2 linked regions of the Oleomonas cavernae genome follow. The protein of the gene in region 1 interacts with the protein of each later gene in a pairwise test. Links are inferred from orthologs where the notes say so. Each region holds a gene or a part of one and is shown on either strand. Other genes may lie near its edges. The genes, in order: D3874_RS08815 and D3874_RS01980.

What was found.
Region 2: the proteins of D3874_RS08815 (region 1) and D3874_RS01980 interact in binary tests that used the Escherichia coli proteins (3 or more experiments, as listed by UniProt). The link is inferred for Oleomonas cavernae from one-to-one orthologs.

What each region holds. Positions count from the first base shown.
Region 1 is NZ_QYUK01000011.1:1,063,840-1,070,880, forward strand. Bases 1,980-4,972 are described here. They hold D3874_RS08815 (protein phosphatase CheZ), read left to right. Parts: upstream 1,980-3,142; coding sequence 3,143-3,802; downstream 3,803-4,972. Other genes in these bases: fliM (flagellar motor switch protein FliM), read left to right, coding at 1,980-2,042; D3874_RS08800 (DUF6468 domain-containing protein), read left to right, coding at 2,039-2,437; D3874_RS28460 (hypothetical protein), read right to left, coding at 2,455-2,604; D3874_RS08810 (MotE family protein), read left to right, coding at 2,620-3,129; D3874_RS08820 (hypothetical protein), read left to right, coding at 4,553-4,972. Also shown: flagellar basal-body rod protein FlgF, read right to left, coding at 1-115; D3874_RS08790 (flagellar basal body-associated FliL family protein), read left to right, coding at 487-936; more of fliM, read left to right, coding at 936-1,979; more of D3874_RS08820, read left to right, coding at 4,973-6,793.
Region 2 is NZ_QYUK01000008.1:359,322-366,637, forward strand. The notes cover bases 2,219-5,486. They hold D3874_RS01980 (hybrid sensor histidine kinase/response regulator), read right to left. Parts: upstream 5,116-5,486; coding sequence 2,419-5,115; downstream 2,219-2,418. Other genes in these bases: D3874_RS01975 (response regulator), read right to left, coding at 2,219-2,438; D3874_RS01985 (histidine phosphotransferase family protein), read right to left, coding at 5,230-5,486. Also shown: D3874_RS01965 (CheR family methyltransferase), read right to left, coding at 42-872; D3874_RS01970 (protein-glutamate methylesterase/protein-glutamine glutaminase), read right to left, coding at 869-1,966; more of D3874_RS01975, read right to left, coding at 2,028-2,218; more of D3874_RS01985, read right to left, coding at 5,487-5,841; D3874_RS01990 (DUF3553 domain-containing protein), read left to right, coding at 5,956-6,159; 3'(2'),5'-bisphosphate nucleotidase CysQ, read left to right, coding at 6,205-6,993; D3874_RS02000 (LysE family translocator), read right to left, coding at 7,000-7,316. UniProt on the Escherichia coli protein: Involved in the transmission of sensory signals from the chemoreceptors to the flagellar motors. CheA is autophosphorylated; it can transfer its phosphate group to either CheB or CheY.

The sequences.
Region 1 (7,041 bases):
GCCGTTCGCCCTTGAAGGCGGTGGTGTTCAGATTCGCGATGTTGTTGGCCACCATTTCCATCTGGCGCTCCAGCACCATCTGCTGGGACAGGCCGACATAAAGCGCGTTTTCCACCGTTTGCGTTCTCCAGCGACACCGGCGACAGGCCGATGATGTGCTCGCCAGGAACAGGTGCATGCCGCGTGCCAATCGCTAACGCCTTGATTTCATGGGGCAAGGGGTGGGCGAGGGGCCTGGGCAGGCCCCGGACCGGTCCAGCCTTGCCCGGCAGAAGCTGCCCAGAAGTTGCCTCGATCAAAACCGCTTGTTAACGAAGATCGCCGTAGCTTGGCGCCAGAACAGGGGCACGGCCCTACGGAGCTTGGCGCACTCATGGCTAGCAAAGCGGCAACCAAGGACGACCTCGACGCACTGGTCAGCGGCCTCGGCCCGGCCGAAGGCGGCGGCGAGGGGGATCGGCCGGCAAGCGCGGCAGCAAGAAGCTGTTGCTGATCGTCGTGCCGCTCCTGGTCGTGCTGCTGGGCGCCGGCGGGGCCTGGTACATGGGCATGCTCGACTCGCTGCTGGGGGCATCGAGCGAGGAGGAGGCCCACGCCGCTGCGGAGGCCGAGGCCGCACAGCACGCCCCCGATCCGGTGTTCTACGACCTGCCCGACATGCTGGTGAACCTGCAGACCACGGGGACCCGCGCCGCCTACCTGAAGATCAAGCTGGCCTTGCAGTTCAGCGACCCGGCCGTGACGCCCGTGCTGCAGAAATTGCAGCCGCGCCTGGTCGACAGTTTCCAGATCTACCTGCGGGAATTGCGCCTGAGCGACCTCGAAGGGTCGGCCGGGGTGATGCGCCTGAAGGAGGAACTGCTGGCCCGCGCCAATCAGTTGATGGCGCCGGCCGTCATCGACGACGTCCTGTTCAAGGAAATGCTGGTGCAGTGATGGCTGATGCGCCCGACGATCAGACCCTGAGCGACGACGACAAGATGGCGGCCGAATGGGCCGCGATGGCGGATGCCGGCGACGGCAGCGACGCCGCCGCCGAGGGCGACGATGCCCTGGCCGGCCAGACCGGGCGGGCGCTGAGCCAGGACGAGATCGACAGCCTGCTGGGCTTCGACGCCGCGACCGACTCCTCGGGCAGCCAGACCGGCATCCGCTCGATCATCAATTCCTCGCTGGTCTCCTACGGCCGCCTGCCGATGCTGGAAATCGTGTTCGACCGGCTGGTGCGCCTGCTGTCGACCTCGATGCGCAATTTCACCTCGGACAATGTCGAGGTAACGCTCGACAACATCACCTCGATCCGCTTCGGCGAGTACCTGAATTCGATCCCGCTGCCGGCGATCCTGGCCGTGTTCCGGGCCCCCGAGTGGGACAACTTCGGCCTGCTGACGGTCGAATCCAACCTGATCTATTCGATCGTCGACGTGCTCCTGGGCGGGCGCAAGGGCACTACGCCCATGCGCATCGAAGGCCGGCCCTATACCACGATCGAGCGTAACCTGGTCGAACGCATGATCCAGGTCGTGCTGAAGGACATGAAGGCGGCCTTCGAGCCCTTGACCCCGGTCGATTTCACCTTCGAGCGGCTGGAGGTCAATCCGCGCTTCGCCACCATCGCGCGCGATGCCAATGCGGCGATCCTGGTGCGCCTGCGCGTCGACATGGAAGACCGCGGCGGGCGCCTGGAACTGGTGCTGCCCTATGCCACGATCGAGCCGGTGCGCGAACTCCTGCTCCAGATGTTCATGGGCGAGAAGTTCGGCCGCGACACCATCTGGGAAAGCCACCTGGCGACCGAGTTGTGGCAGACCGAGGTTCAGGTCGACGCCGTGCTCGACGAGCAGATCATGAACCTGGGCGAGGTCATGAAGTTCAAGGTCGGGCAGACCATCATGCTGAACTGCACGCCGGACTCGCCCGTCGATCTCAAATGCGGCGGCACCGCGATGCTGCGTGGCCGCATGGGGCGCATCGGCTCGACCATTTCGGTCCGGGTCGACCAATCGCTGATGAAGAACAGGAAAGAGGGGGCCAAGCCATGACCACGATCGGTCTCATCCTTGATCTCGTGCTTGCCGGCTTGTTGATCGCGACCGTGGTGCTGGCGGTCCGCCTGCACAAGAAGCTGCAGGGCCTCAAGGGCGGCCACGACGAATTGCGCCTGCTGGTCGAGGGCCTGAACGAGGCGACCCGCCGCGCCCAGGCCGGGCTGATGGAACTGCGCATGGCCGCCGAGGCCTCGGCCACCCGCCTGGGTAACCAGGTCGATGTCGCCCGGCAGTCGACCGACGAACTGGCCCTGCTGGTCGCCTCGGCCAACAATCTGGCCGACCGCCTGGTCAAGGTCGGCGCGCCCGCCCGCCCGGCGGAGCCGTCGATGCGCGGCAACGGCGGCGGCGAGCCCTCGCTGCTGCGCGCGCTGCGTGACGTCCGCTAGATCATGGCCCGGCGCTTTTACCTGCTGCCGGTGCTGGCCGGCGTGGCCGCGCTGGCGATCGCCGTGCGCCTGCCCCAGACCCTGAGCACCGCCGGGGACTTCCTGCCCGGCACCGCGAAGGCGATCGCGGCCGAGCCGGCCCCCCGGCGCACGATGCCCCGGCGCACGATGCAACACCGGCGGTGCCGGCACCGACCGCCGCTGCGCCAACACCGCCGCCGGCACCGGCGACGGGTTTCGATCCCAACACCTTGACCGCGGGCGAGGTCGACGTGCTGCAGAACCTCGGTCGCCGGCGGGCGGAAATCGAGGCACGGGCGCGCGAACTCGACGGGCGCGAAGCCCTGATCGCCGCGGCCGAGGCGCGCGTCGACCAGAAGCTGGCCGAGCTCAAGGCCCTGGAGGCGAAGATTGCCACCGCCGACGCGGCGGCGACCCAGGCCGAGGATGCGCAATTGGCCCGCCTGGTGAAGGTCTATGAAACGATGAAGCCGGCGGAAGCCGCCGGGATCTTCAACACGCTGGATTTTGCGGTGCTGCTCCAGGTCGCCAGCCGCATGAAGGAGGCCAAGATTGCGCCGGTGCTCGCGGCGATGGATCCTCAGGCGGCCAAGGCATTGACCGTGGCCCTGGCCACCAGGAAGGTACCAGTCCCGCCAGCGCCGGCCGCCGCCGCCGGCACGGCGGGCTAAGGGAAGCAGGCCCATGAGCGAGACCATGCGCAATACCAAGATCATGACCTACGACGATCGCCTGGCGGCCCTGGCGACGGAGACCGGCGGCAGCGTGCCGGTGGCCGAAATCGGCCGGGTGGTCGCCGGCCTGATGCAGAGCTTCGAAAGCGAAACCCAGGCGATAGGCCAAGCCCAGGCGATCGACACCGACACCGCCCAGGAACTCGCCGACCTGCTGGCCTATGTCCGCCAGACCCAGGAGGACATCGCGGCCATCCAGCCGGCGGAGTTGACCGGCGAGCACATCCCGCACGCCAACGACCAGTTGCGCTCGGTCGTGCGCGCGACCGAGGAGGCAACCGGGGTCTTCCTCGATGCGGCGGAAGAACTCGAGAACCTGGCCGAGGAACTGGGCGGGGGCGAGGCCGAGCGGTTGCGGAGCATCACCACGCGCATCTACGAGGCCTCGAACTTCCAGGACATTACCGGCCAGCGCATCGCCAAGGTGGTGACGACGCTGGTGGTGATCGAGGAACGGCTGTCGCGGCTGGTGCGCATTGCCGGCGAGGCGGCGCGTGCGGCAGCGACCGCGCCCGCCGAACCCGAGCCGGAAGACCTCTTGAACGGGCCGCAGTTGCCCGACGTGGCGGCGACACAGGATGACATTGACCGTCTCTTCGCGTCGCTCTGAGGCGCCGCGCTGGCGCCGCTGGGCGCAAGCCGGCGCCCTGGCCGGGCTGCTGGTGCTTGCCCTCGGGGTACAGTCCCGGGCGGCGACGGCGATCGGCGCGCGCGGCTGGGACCACGGCGACTATGGCCGCCTGGTGTTCGACCTCGGGCCCGGCGTCAGCGGCCAGGCCAGCCTCGACGGCGATTTCCTCGTCGTCACCTTTTCCGAGGCGGTCACCGTCGATCCCAAGACCGCCTTGGGCAAGCTGGCGCGCTTTGCCGGCGTCGCCCAGTTGAGCGATGACGGGCGCACCTTGCGCGTGGCCCTGAAACAGGCCGTCACCCTCAAGCCCGAAACCTATCAGCGCAAGCTGGTGCTGGACCTGCGGCCGGCGACTGCCCCCACCAAGCCTGTGCCCGCCAAGCCCGCCCCCACCAAGCCCGCCCCCGCCAAGCCTGCTCAGGCCAAGCCGCCGGCGCAAGCGGTCCCGGTCGAACCGGCTCCCGCCGCGGCGGTCGAAGCGGCGCCGCCGTCCCATGAACCGGCCGCCCCCGCGCCGCCGCCCGCGCCCGTCGCCGCGATGCCGGCCCCGGCCGTGGCCCGGCCCGTCGCGCCGCCCGGCCCCGTCGCCGCGACGACGCCGGCCCAGCCGGCCCCGGCGGTGGGCGAGACCAGCCTGCAGGTGCGGACCGCCCTGGGCGGTATCGAGGTCGAAGCCGGCTTTCCGGCACCCGCGGGGGCTGTCGTCTTCGCCCGGGGGATGCGGTCTGGGTGGTCTTCGACCGTCCCGGTTTCGATGCCGCTTCGCTGGCTGATACCCCGCTCGGCACGCTGGGCCGGATCGAGCCGCTGGACCTGGCCCACGCCTCGGGCTTCCGGCTCGTCGGCCGCCAGTTGCCGCCCGAGGTTTCGGCCGACGGCAATCGCTGGCGCCTGGTGTTCGCGCCCGATGCCCGGCCGCCGGCAACGCCCCTGGTCGTCGGCATCGCCACCGACACCCATGGCAACCGGCAACTGGCGATCAAGGTGGCCGGTGCCCATGCAGCACTCAACCTCATCGATCCCGATATCGGCGACACCATCACGGTGGTGCCGGTCACCAAGGGCGGGGCAGGGATTCTGGCGGCGGCGAGATTGCCGGACTTGAGCCTCCTCGCCAGTACCCAGGGCATCGCCTTCCTGCCCTTGTCCGACGGGCTGGAGACGCTGGTCGACGCCAATGCCGTGGTGATCACGGGGCCCCAAGGGGGGCTGACCTTGTCGGGAACGCCGCCGGCGGTGCCGGGCCACGGCCGGGGACCGGCCCAGGCCGGCCTCGATGTCGGCACCTGGGCGCTGCCGGGCAATGTCGGTGACCTTCGGGCGCAGCTTGCCCGCGAGGTATCGACGGCCGAACCGGCGAACCGGCAGCAGGCCCGCTTGCGCTTTGCCCGCTACCTGGTCTCCCAGGGCCTGGGCGCCGAAGCGATCGGCCTCGCCAAGCTGATCGCGCAGGACGATCCGGCCCTGGCCGATGACCTGGGCTTTCGCCAGATGCGGGGCATCGCCCAGGCCATGCAGGAGCGTCCGGCGGAAGCCTTGACCGACCTGAGCCTGCCGGCCCTGGAATTTTCCCCGGATGCGGTGCTGTGGCGTGGCTATGCGCTGGCCGCCCAGGGGCAGACGGCGCAGGCGCACCGGGTCTTCGCCGGGACGGCGGCGGTCGACCACTACCCGGCCCATATCGCCACGCGGCTGCTGGCGGCGATGACCGATACCGCCCTGGCCGCCGACGACTTGGCCGCTGCCGCCGAGTTTTCCCGCGCGCTGGGCGAACGGGCCGCCACGGCCGCGACCAAGGCCCAGGCGCAGGCCCTGGCCGGCCGCGTCGCCCTGCGCAACGCCGATGTACCGGCTGCCCGCGAGCAATTCGAGGCGGCCCTGGCCAGCGGTGAACGGACCGCCCGGGTCGATGCCGAACTGGGCTTGATCGAACTTGGCCTGGCCGACGGCACCATGACGCGGCCCCAGGCGATCGAGCGGCTGGACCGGCTGCGCTATGCCTGGCGCGGCGACGCCAAGGAACTGGCCGTGTTGCGCCGCCTGGCCGACCTGCAACTGGCCGAAGGGCGCTGGCGTGACGGTCTGGAGACCTTGCGCGTTGCCATGAAGCTGTTTCCCGATGACCCCGGCCGCGATGCCCTGGCCGAAACCCAGGTCGCCGCCTTCCGCCGCCTGTTCCTGCTGGGGGCGGCCGATGCCCTGCCGCCGGTCCAGGCGGTGGCGCTCTATTTCGACTACCGCGACCTGACCCCCCTGGGGGCCGACGGCGACGAGATGATCCGCCGTCTGGCCGACCGGCTGATCCAGGTCGAGTTGCTGGACCAGGCCAAGACGCTGCTCACCCACCAGGTCACCTACCGCCTGCAGGGGATCGCCCAGGCCCAGGTCGCCGCCAATCTCGCCTTGCTGCACCTGGCGGATCACGAAGCCGCCAAGGCACTGGGCGTGCTCGACGGGACCGAGCAGCCGACCTTGCCCGAAGCCACCGCCCGGCTGCGCCGCCTGCTGCGCGCCGGCGCCCTGGCCGATCTCGGCCGCGGCGCCGAGGCCAAGGCCCTGCTCGCCGGCGATAGCAGCGAGGATGCGGCGCGCCTGGGGGCCGAGATCGCCTGGAATGCCCGCGATTGGGCCGGCGCTGCGCAAAGCCTCGGCCGCCTGCTGGCCAATGTAACGCCACCCGCCGGCGGGCCGCCCGGCGCCGGGACCGAACGCCTGGCGCTGCGCCTCGCCATCGCCGCCGCGCTGGCCAAGGATGCCGAGCGGCTGAAGGCGCTGGTCCAGAAGTGGGGCCCCTCGATGGCCCAGAGCAAGAGCGCCGAGGCCTTCGCCATGCTGACCGGCACGACCGACCCCTCGGCCATCGCCACCCGCAATCTGGCCCAGACCATGGCCAATGCCGGCGCCGACACCGGCTTCATGGACATGCTGCGCCAGCGCCTGGCCGCGGGTCAGTTGAACGCGATCAACTAGGCGTCTGGCCGCTTCTATAAGACACGCGCCGTAACTCGTCATGGCCGGGCTTGTCCCACGGCTGTCCGTTTAAGGAAAACGAGCGTGGGAGGCCATTTCCTTCGGGTGGTTTTCCTTCCATCCTCACCACCCTAACTCGTCATGGCCGGGCGAAGTCCCGGCCATCCACGTCGGCAAGCTACCTATGCCGTCAACAGATGTGGCTCGGCCCGACGTGGATGACCGGGACAAGCCCGGTCATGACGATT
Region 2 (7,316 bases), on another replicon or contig:
CCGCAAGCGGGCGGAGGGGAGAAAAAGGCGCGGCCCGTAGCTTAAGCCAGCATCGCCTGGGCGACAGGCACGGGCTCGTAAAGCCCCCGGCGATCCTTGACCGGGCGCAGGCGGTTGGTCAGGCCCAGGACGGTTTCGGCGGCGCCCAGGAACAGGCTGCCGTCCTCGGGCATGATCTTCACCAGGCGCTCCAACACCGCAGCCTTGGTGGTCTGGTCGAAATAGATCAGCACGTTGCGGCAGAAGACGATGTCGAAGCGGCCGAGGCCCGAGAAATTGTCGAGCAGGTTGAACTCGCGAAACTGCACCACGTCGCGCAGTTCCGGCGAGATACGCCACTGGTCACCTTCCTTCTTGAAGTGCTTGACCAGCATCTGAATGGGCAGGCCGCGCTGCACCTCGAACTGGGTGTAGAGGCCGGCCCGGGCACGGGCCAGGACATCGGCCGACAGGTCGGTGCCCACGATCTCGATCCGCCAGCCGGCCAGCGCCGCCTTCTGTTCGGCCAGCAGCATGGCCAGGGAGTAGGCCTCCTGCCCGGTCGAGGCCGCCGCCGACCAGATGCGGATGCGTTTGCTCGCCGCGCGCGCCGCCAGCAGGTGCGGCAGGACATGGGACTTGAAGATGTCGAACGGCGTGTTGTCGCGGAAAAAGAACGATTCATTGGTGGTCATCGCCTCGACCACCTCGCGCACCGCGGCCTCGTCCTTGCGACGCAGCACCGCGACCAGCGCATCCAAGGTATTGAGCCCCCGCTTGCGCGCGATCGGCAGCAGGCGCGATTCGACCAGATAGCCCTTGTCGGCGCTCAGGATCAGGCCTGAACGGGTCTTCAGCAGATCGGCCAGGAACTGGAAATCGGACGGGCTCATGCGCTTTCTCCGGCCTTGAAGGAACCGCCGGACAATCGCTCGATTGCGCCCCCCATCTCGCCCAAGGGCAGCACGGCACTGCACAGGCCCGCCGTCGCCACGGCGCCCGGCATGCCCCAGACCACGGACGATGCTTCGTCCTGCGCGATCAGGGTGCCGCCCGCCTCGACGATCGCCTGGGCGCCCTTCAACCCGTCCTGGCCCATGCCGGTCAGCATGACCGCCAGGACCGCGCCGCCATAGGCCGCAACGATCGAGCGCATCATGGGATCGACCGAGGGGCGGCAGAAATTCTCCGGCGGCTCCTGCGTCAGGCGAATGACGCGCTGCGCACCCTGGCGTTCCACCACCATGTGGTGATTGCCCGGCGCCACATAGATGCGCTGCCCCTGGATCGCTTCGCCGTCCCGGCCCTCGGCCGCGGCGACGCCGGTCGCCTTTTCCAGGTGCTGCGCCAGGATGGCCGTGAAGGTCGCGGGCATGTGCTGGGTGATCAGGATCGGCTGCTGAAGCCGGCGGGCGAGCGGCCCCAGCAGGCTGCACAGGGCCTGCGGCCCGCCGGTCGAACTGCCGATGGCGATGACCTGGGGGCGCTGCGTGCCGGCGGCCCGGCAGGCGATGCGCGGCGTATCGCGGGTCAAGGGCGAAGTGGCCGGGCGCAGCGCGGTCACCGCGGACGCCGCCGGCGCCCGCCGCCGCCGCCGGCCCGCCTGGCCCAGGGCGCGGATCTTGGTGATCAGTTCATGGCGGAAGGCTTCGACCGTTCCCGCCTCGCGCGTGGAGCTGGGCTTGGTCAGATAGTCGGCGGCGCCCAGGGTCAGGGCCTTCAACGTCACCTCGGCGCCGGCCTGGGTCAGCGTCGAGGACATCAAGACCCGCACCTGGCGCACCTGGCGCAGAATTTCCGGCAGGGCGGCGAGGCCGTCCATTTCCGGCATCTCGATGTCCAGCACCACGACTTCCGGGTTGGCACGCGCCACATCCCGCACGGCGATGGCGCCGTTGCCGGCGACCGCCACCACCTGGATATCGGCCTCCGCCGCCAGCCAGCGCCCGACCAGGCCGCGGATCACCACTGAATCATCGACGACCATGACCCGTAGCGGTCCACCGTCCGGCATGGCAGCGGCTGCGGGCCTAGGCTCGATCGCCATCTCAGATGGCACCAACCGAGACGAGCTTGGCCTCAAGGATCTCGCGATCGAAAGGCTTCATGATATATTCGCTGGCACCGGCTTCGAGCGCCGCCTGGATGTGCTCGATATCGTTCTCCGTGGTGCAGAACACCACGATGGGGCCGCCGCCGTCCGGCGCCGCGCGCAGGGCCTTGAGAAACTCCAGCCCGTTCATCACCGGCATGTTCCAGTCCAGCAGGATGAAATCCGGCAGGTGGGCGGCGCAACGGTCCAGCGCCTCCTTGCCGTCCCCCGCCTCGTCGACGGCAAAGCCGATCTCCTCCAGCATCCGGCGGGCAACCTTGCGGATGACGCGTGAGTCATCGACGACGAGGCATGATTTCATCACGGCAACTCCGGACTTGACCAACTCAAGCGGCACGGCGGCCATCCAGGGTATGGCGCAGGGATTCAAGCAGGCCGTCGCGATCGCCCTTGGCGATATAGTCGACGAAGCCGACCTTGCGGCCACGCTCGAAGTCGGCCGGGGCGGTACGCGACGACAAAGCGATGATCGGCGTATCGCGCCAGCGCCCCTCGCGGCGGATGGTGGCGGCGAATTCGAAACCGTCCATGCCCGGCATCTCGATATCGGACACGATCAGGTCGAACTCGGCGCCCTGGTCGCGCAGCTTCAGGGCGGCATCGGCATCGACGCTGGTGGTCACGTCATAGCCGGCAACGGACAGCACCGGCACGATCATGTTGCGGAAGAACGGGCTGTCGTCGACCAGCAGGACCGAGCGGTGGCGCAGCGCCGCACCGGCATCGTCGGCGGCCGAGCGATGGAACCAGTCGTCATAGGCGAGCGTCAGGTAGTGCGCGACATCGATCATGCCGGTCGCCTGGCCTGCAACCACCGCCGTGCCGATCAGGCCGGGACGGGAAGCCTTCAGTTCGACATCGAGGCGATCATCGACGATGTCGATGATCTCGTCGACGGCCAGGCCCATCGCCCGGTCGCCGTCGGCGAACACGATCACCGGCTGGCCGCCCTGCTGGCGCAGGCGATAGTCGGGATCGGCACCGACGATCGGCATCAGCTTGCCGCGATACTGCACCATCGGCCGGCCGTTCGAGTGCTCGATCCGCGCCACCTCGATTTCTTCCAGGCGCGCGACCAGCGCCAGGGGCACCGCCTTGCGCTCGGCGCCGCCCGCCCGGAACACCAGCAGCGAGGTGGTATTGCCTTCACGCTGGCCGACCGCTTCCGCCGCCGCCGTCTCATGGGGATCGCGCAGGGCCTCGCCGGTGCGCTGGGCCAGGCCGTTGGGATCCAGGATCATGATGACGCTGCCGTCGCCCAGGATGGTGTTGCCCGAGAACAGGGCATTGTCGCGCAGGATCGAGGCGACCGGCTTGACCACGATTTCTTCCGTATCGAAAACCCGGTCGACGGCGATGCCGAAGGTCTGCGTGCCGACCTGGGCGACGATGATGAAGGCGCTGGTCGGCCGGGGCGCGTTCTCGGGCACCAGGCGCATCGCCTCGGCCAGGAAGATCAGGGGCAGCAGGCGGTTGCGCAGGCGCACCACCGGCGTGCGGTTGATCACCTCGACCTTGTGCTCGGACTCAGGGCTGGTGTGGACCAGTTCGACGACGCCGATCTGCGGCACCGCGAATTTCTCGCCCGCGCATTCGACGATCAGGGCCGAGACGATGGCCAGGGTCAGCGGGATCTTGATCTGGAAGCTGGTGCCCTTGCCCGGCGCGGTCTTCAGGTCGACGGTGCCGCCGATCTTCTCGATATTGGTCTTGACCACATCCATGCCGACGCCGCGGCCCGAGACGTTGGTGACCTTGTCGGCGGTGGAAATGCCGGGATGGAAGATATAGCGGCCCAACTGGGCGTCGGTCATGGCATTGAGCTCGGCCTCGGTCGCCAGCCCGGCCGCCGCCACCTTCGCCTTGATCCGCGCCAGGTCCAGCCCGCGCCCGTCGTCGGCGATCTGGATGATGATATGGCCGCCTTCGTGATAGGCGTTCAAGGTAATGCGGCCCGTCTCGGGCTTGCCGGCGGCACGGCGCTGCTCGGGCCGTTCCAGGCCGTGATCGGCCGAGTTCCGCACCATATGGGTGAGCGGATCCTTGATCAGCTCCAGCACCTGGCGATCCAGCTCCGTCTCGGCGCCGATCATCTGCAGGTCGATCTTCTTCTTCAACTCGTGGCTCAGGTCGCGGATGACGCGCGGCAGCTTGGCCCAGGCATTGCCGATGGGCTGCATGCGCGTCTTCATGACGCCTTCCTGCAACTCGCTGGTGCATAGGGACAGGCGCTGCAAGGGGCCGGCAAATTCGGTGTCGCCGGCCTGGCGCACCATCTGCAGGAGCTGGTTGCGGGTCAGCACCAGTTCCGAAACCATGGTCATCAGGTTTTCAAGCAGGTCGACCGAGACCCGCAGGGTCTGGTTGCCGACGTTGCCGTCGCCCCGCGCCTCGGCGGCGTCCGGGGCGATTTCCGCCATTTTGGCCGCCGGGGCCTCGGGCACTACCGCGGCGGTTGCCGCGGCCTCGGCCTCGGACAGGATCGGATCGATGCCGGCCGCGATCTGTTCGGGGCTGGGCGCCATCTGGAAGGCGGCTTCCAGCTCTTCGAGCGAGACCTCGCCCGGCTTCAGAACACGCGGCAGGTCGACCACCGGTGCCGGCAGCGGCACCACCACGGCGACCGGCGCCGGTGCCTTGGCGGCCCGTCCTTCGGCCAGATCGTCGAGGCGGGCGATCAGTTCCGCGTCGTCGCCCTCGGGCTCACGCTCGGTGGCCCCCAGCGCGGCGAGGATTTCCTTGATGCGATCCAGCGAGGCCAGGATCAGGGTCACCGCCTCGGGGCTGACGACCATCTCGCCGGCGCGGAACTTGCCCAGCACGTTTTCCGCCGCATGGGCAATCGTCTCGAGCCGCGGCAACCCCAGGAAGCCGCAGGTGCCCTTGATGGTGTGAACCAGGCGGAAAATATTGGAAAGAACCGGGCCGTTGTTGGGGTCCTGTTCCAGCTTGACGATTTCGACATCGACGACGTCGAGGTTTTCCGCGGTTTCGGTAAGGAATTCGCTGAGCAGGTCGTCCACGGGCACCCCCGGCCAAGGCGCGGCCGCCACGGGCGGCGGGCGCACAATTCTCTGTCTTGGCAACAGGGTCGGTCAGGGCCAGTAAAGATTCGATGAACAGGCGGGCCTGAGCGCTCAGGAAGCCTGCGCGCTCAGGCCGATGGTCACGGCCCCGTCGGCAGCGGCGGCGGTAACGACCAGCCCCTCGGCACCGGCCAGTTGGCGGGCCAGCGCCCCCGGGGCACTGCGCGGGTCCAGTTCGGCCTCGGCCCCGGCCAGGGCCGCCGCCAGGCCGGCCGGCAGGGCGCAGCGGTCGCCCTGGGCGACGAAGGTGGTGGTTTCGAGGTCGAGCGTCAGCCGCCCGCCCCGCGGCAGGCAATCCGCCGCGATCAGCGCCAGGGTGAACAGCAGGCGCAGTTGCTCCCGCGGGACGCCGTCGCGCGCGCCCTCGACGCCAAGGCTGATGCGCCGCCCCTGGAGCACCGGGGCAACGATGGAAACCAGTTCGTCGCGTGCCATGGGCACGTCGCCGCCGGCGGCACCGAAAGCGATGCGGAAGAAGCGCAGGCGCGCCGAAAGCTCGTTGGCGCTGTCGCCGATCAGGGCGATCGACTGATCGCGCAGATCGTCGTCGTCGGCCGCGTCGGTCAGCAGTTCGACCCCGTTCACCACGGCCCCTACGGGACCGACCAGATCATGGCAGAGACGCGAGCAGAGCAGACCGACGAGGCGCAGCGGATCGTTCATGGAGCGCGCTCAAACCCAATGAGTTGCCCCGGCAGGACGGCCGGGCGACAGTACGGACGAATCGAGATTAACCGAGCAACCCCATGAGCGCCACACCATGACGCGCCCCATCCCATGACCAGGCATATCGCCGCCAGCCTGTTCGCCCCCGGGGTGCGGGTTCGCCATCCCGGCCAGCCGGATTGGGGGATCGGCCAGGTGCAAAGCGTGGTCGGCGCACGGGTCACGGTGAATTTCGAACATGCGGGCAAGCGCCTGATCAATGTCGAGGTCGTCGACCTCCAAGTGGTCGATGACGGAAGCCGCGACCGCCACTAGAGTGCGCTTCGCCTATATCGTTCCCCTGAACCAACCGGAAGTGCCATGTCGCGTTTGGATGCCCCTGCCCGCGCCGAATTGATCGTCGCCCTCGCCGATCTTGCCCGCGAGGCCGGCATCGCGATCATGAAGATCTATGAAAGCGACTTCGACGTCCGCTCGAAGGGTGTGAACGATCCGGTCACCGACGCGGACCTGGCCGGCGAAGCCGTGATCCTGGCCGGTCTTGCCAGGCTGACCCCCGACATCCCGGTGGTCGCCGAAGAGATGGCCTCGGCGGGCAAGCTGCCGGCGGGCGATCCGGCGTCCTGGCGACACTTCTGGCTGGTCGACCCGCTGGACGGCACCAAGGAGTTCGTCAAGCGCAACGGCGAATTCACCGTGAACATCGCCCTGGTCGAAGACGGCGTGCCCGTGATAGGCGTGGTGCACACGCCCGCCAAGGGCTGGACCCATACCGGCCACGGCGCCGGCACGGCAATGGTCTACAAGGCGGGCCTGCCGCCCCAGGAAATCACCGTCCGCCCCGTCCCGCCCGAAGGCCTGACCGTGGTCGCCAGCCGCAGCCACCGCGACCACGAGACCGATGATTTCCTGGCCGGCTATTCGGTTGCTTCCATGGTCGCCGCCGGCTCGAGCCTGAAATTCTGCCTGGTCGCGGAAGGCCTGGCCGATCTCTACCCCCGCATGGGGCCGACCATGGAATGGGATACCGCCGCCGGCCATGCCGTCGTGCTCGCCGCGGGCGGCACGGTCAGCACGCTGGAAGGCGCCGCGCTGTCCTATGCCAAGCCCGGCTTCCGCAACCCGAAGTTCATCGTCAAGGGCGGGTGAGGCGTCTCAGCCGGCCAACAGCGGATGATCGATCAGGCTGGCCAAGGCCCATATGCCGAAGCCGACGATGGCGACGCCCGATATCTGGTTGATCAGCTTCAGGCCCCTGGTTTCCAGCTTGCCGCGCAGCAGGCCGACCAGCAGGGACAGGGTCAGCCACCAGGCGACCGAGCCGCCGAAGACCCCGGCGACGGTGATCGCGGCGTTGGAGTAGCTGCCGTCGCTGGCAAGGCCCGTGGAGGCGAAGACGGTGGCGAAGCCCAGGATCGTGATGGGATTGGTCACGGTCAGCAGGAAGGTACCGGCCATGGCGTGCGGGACCG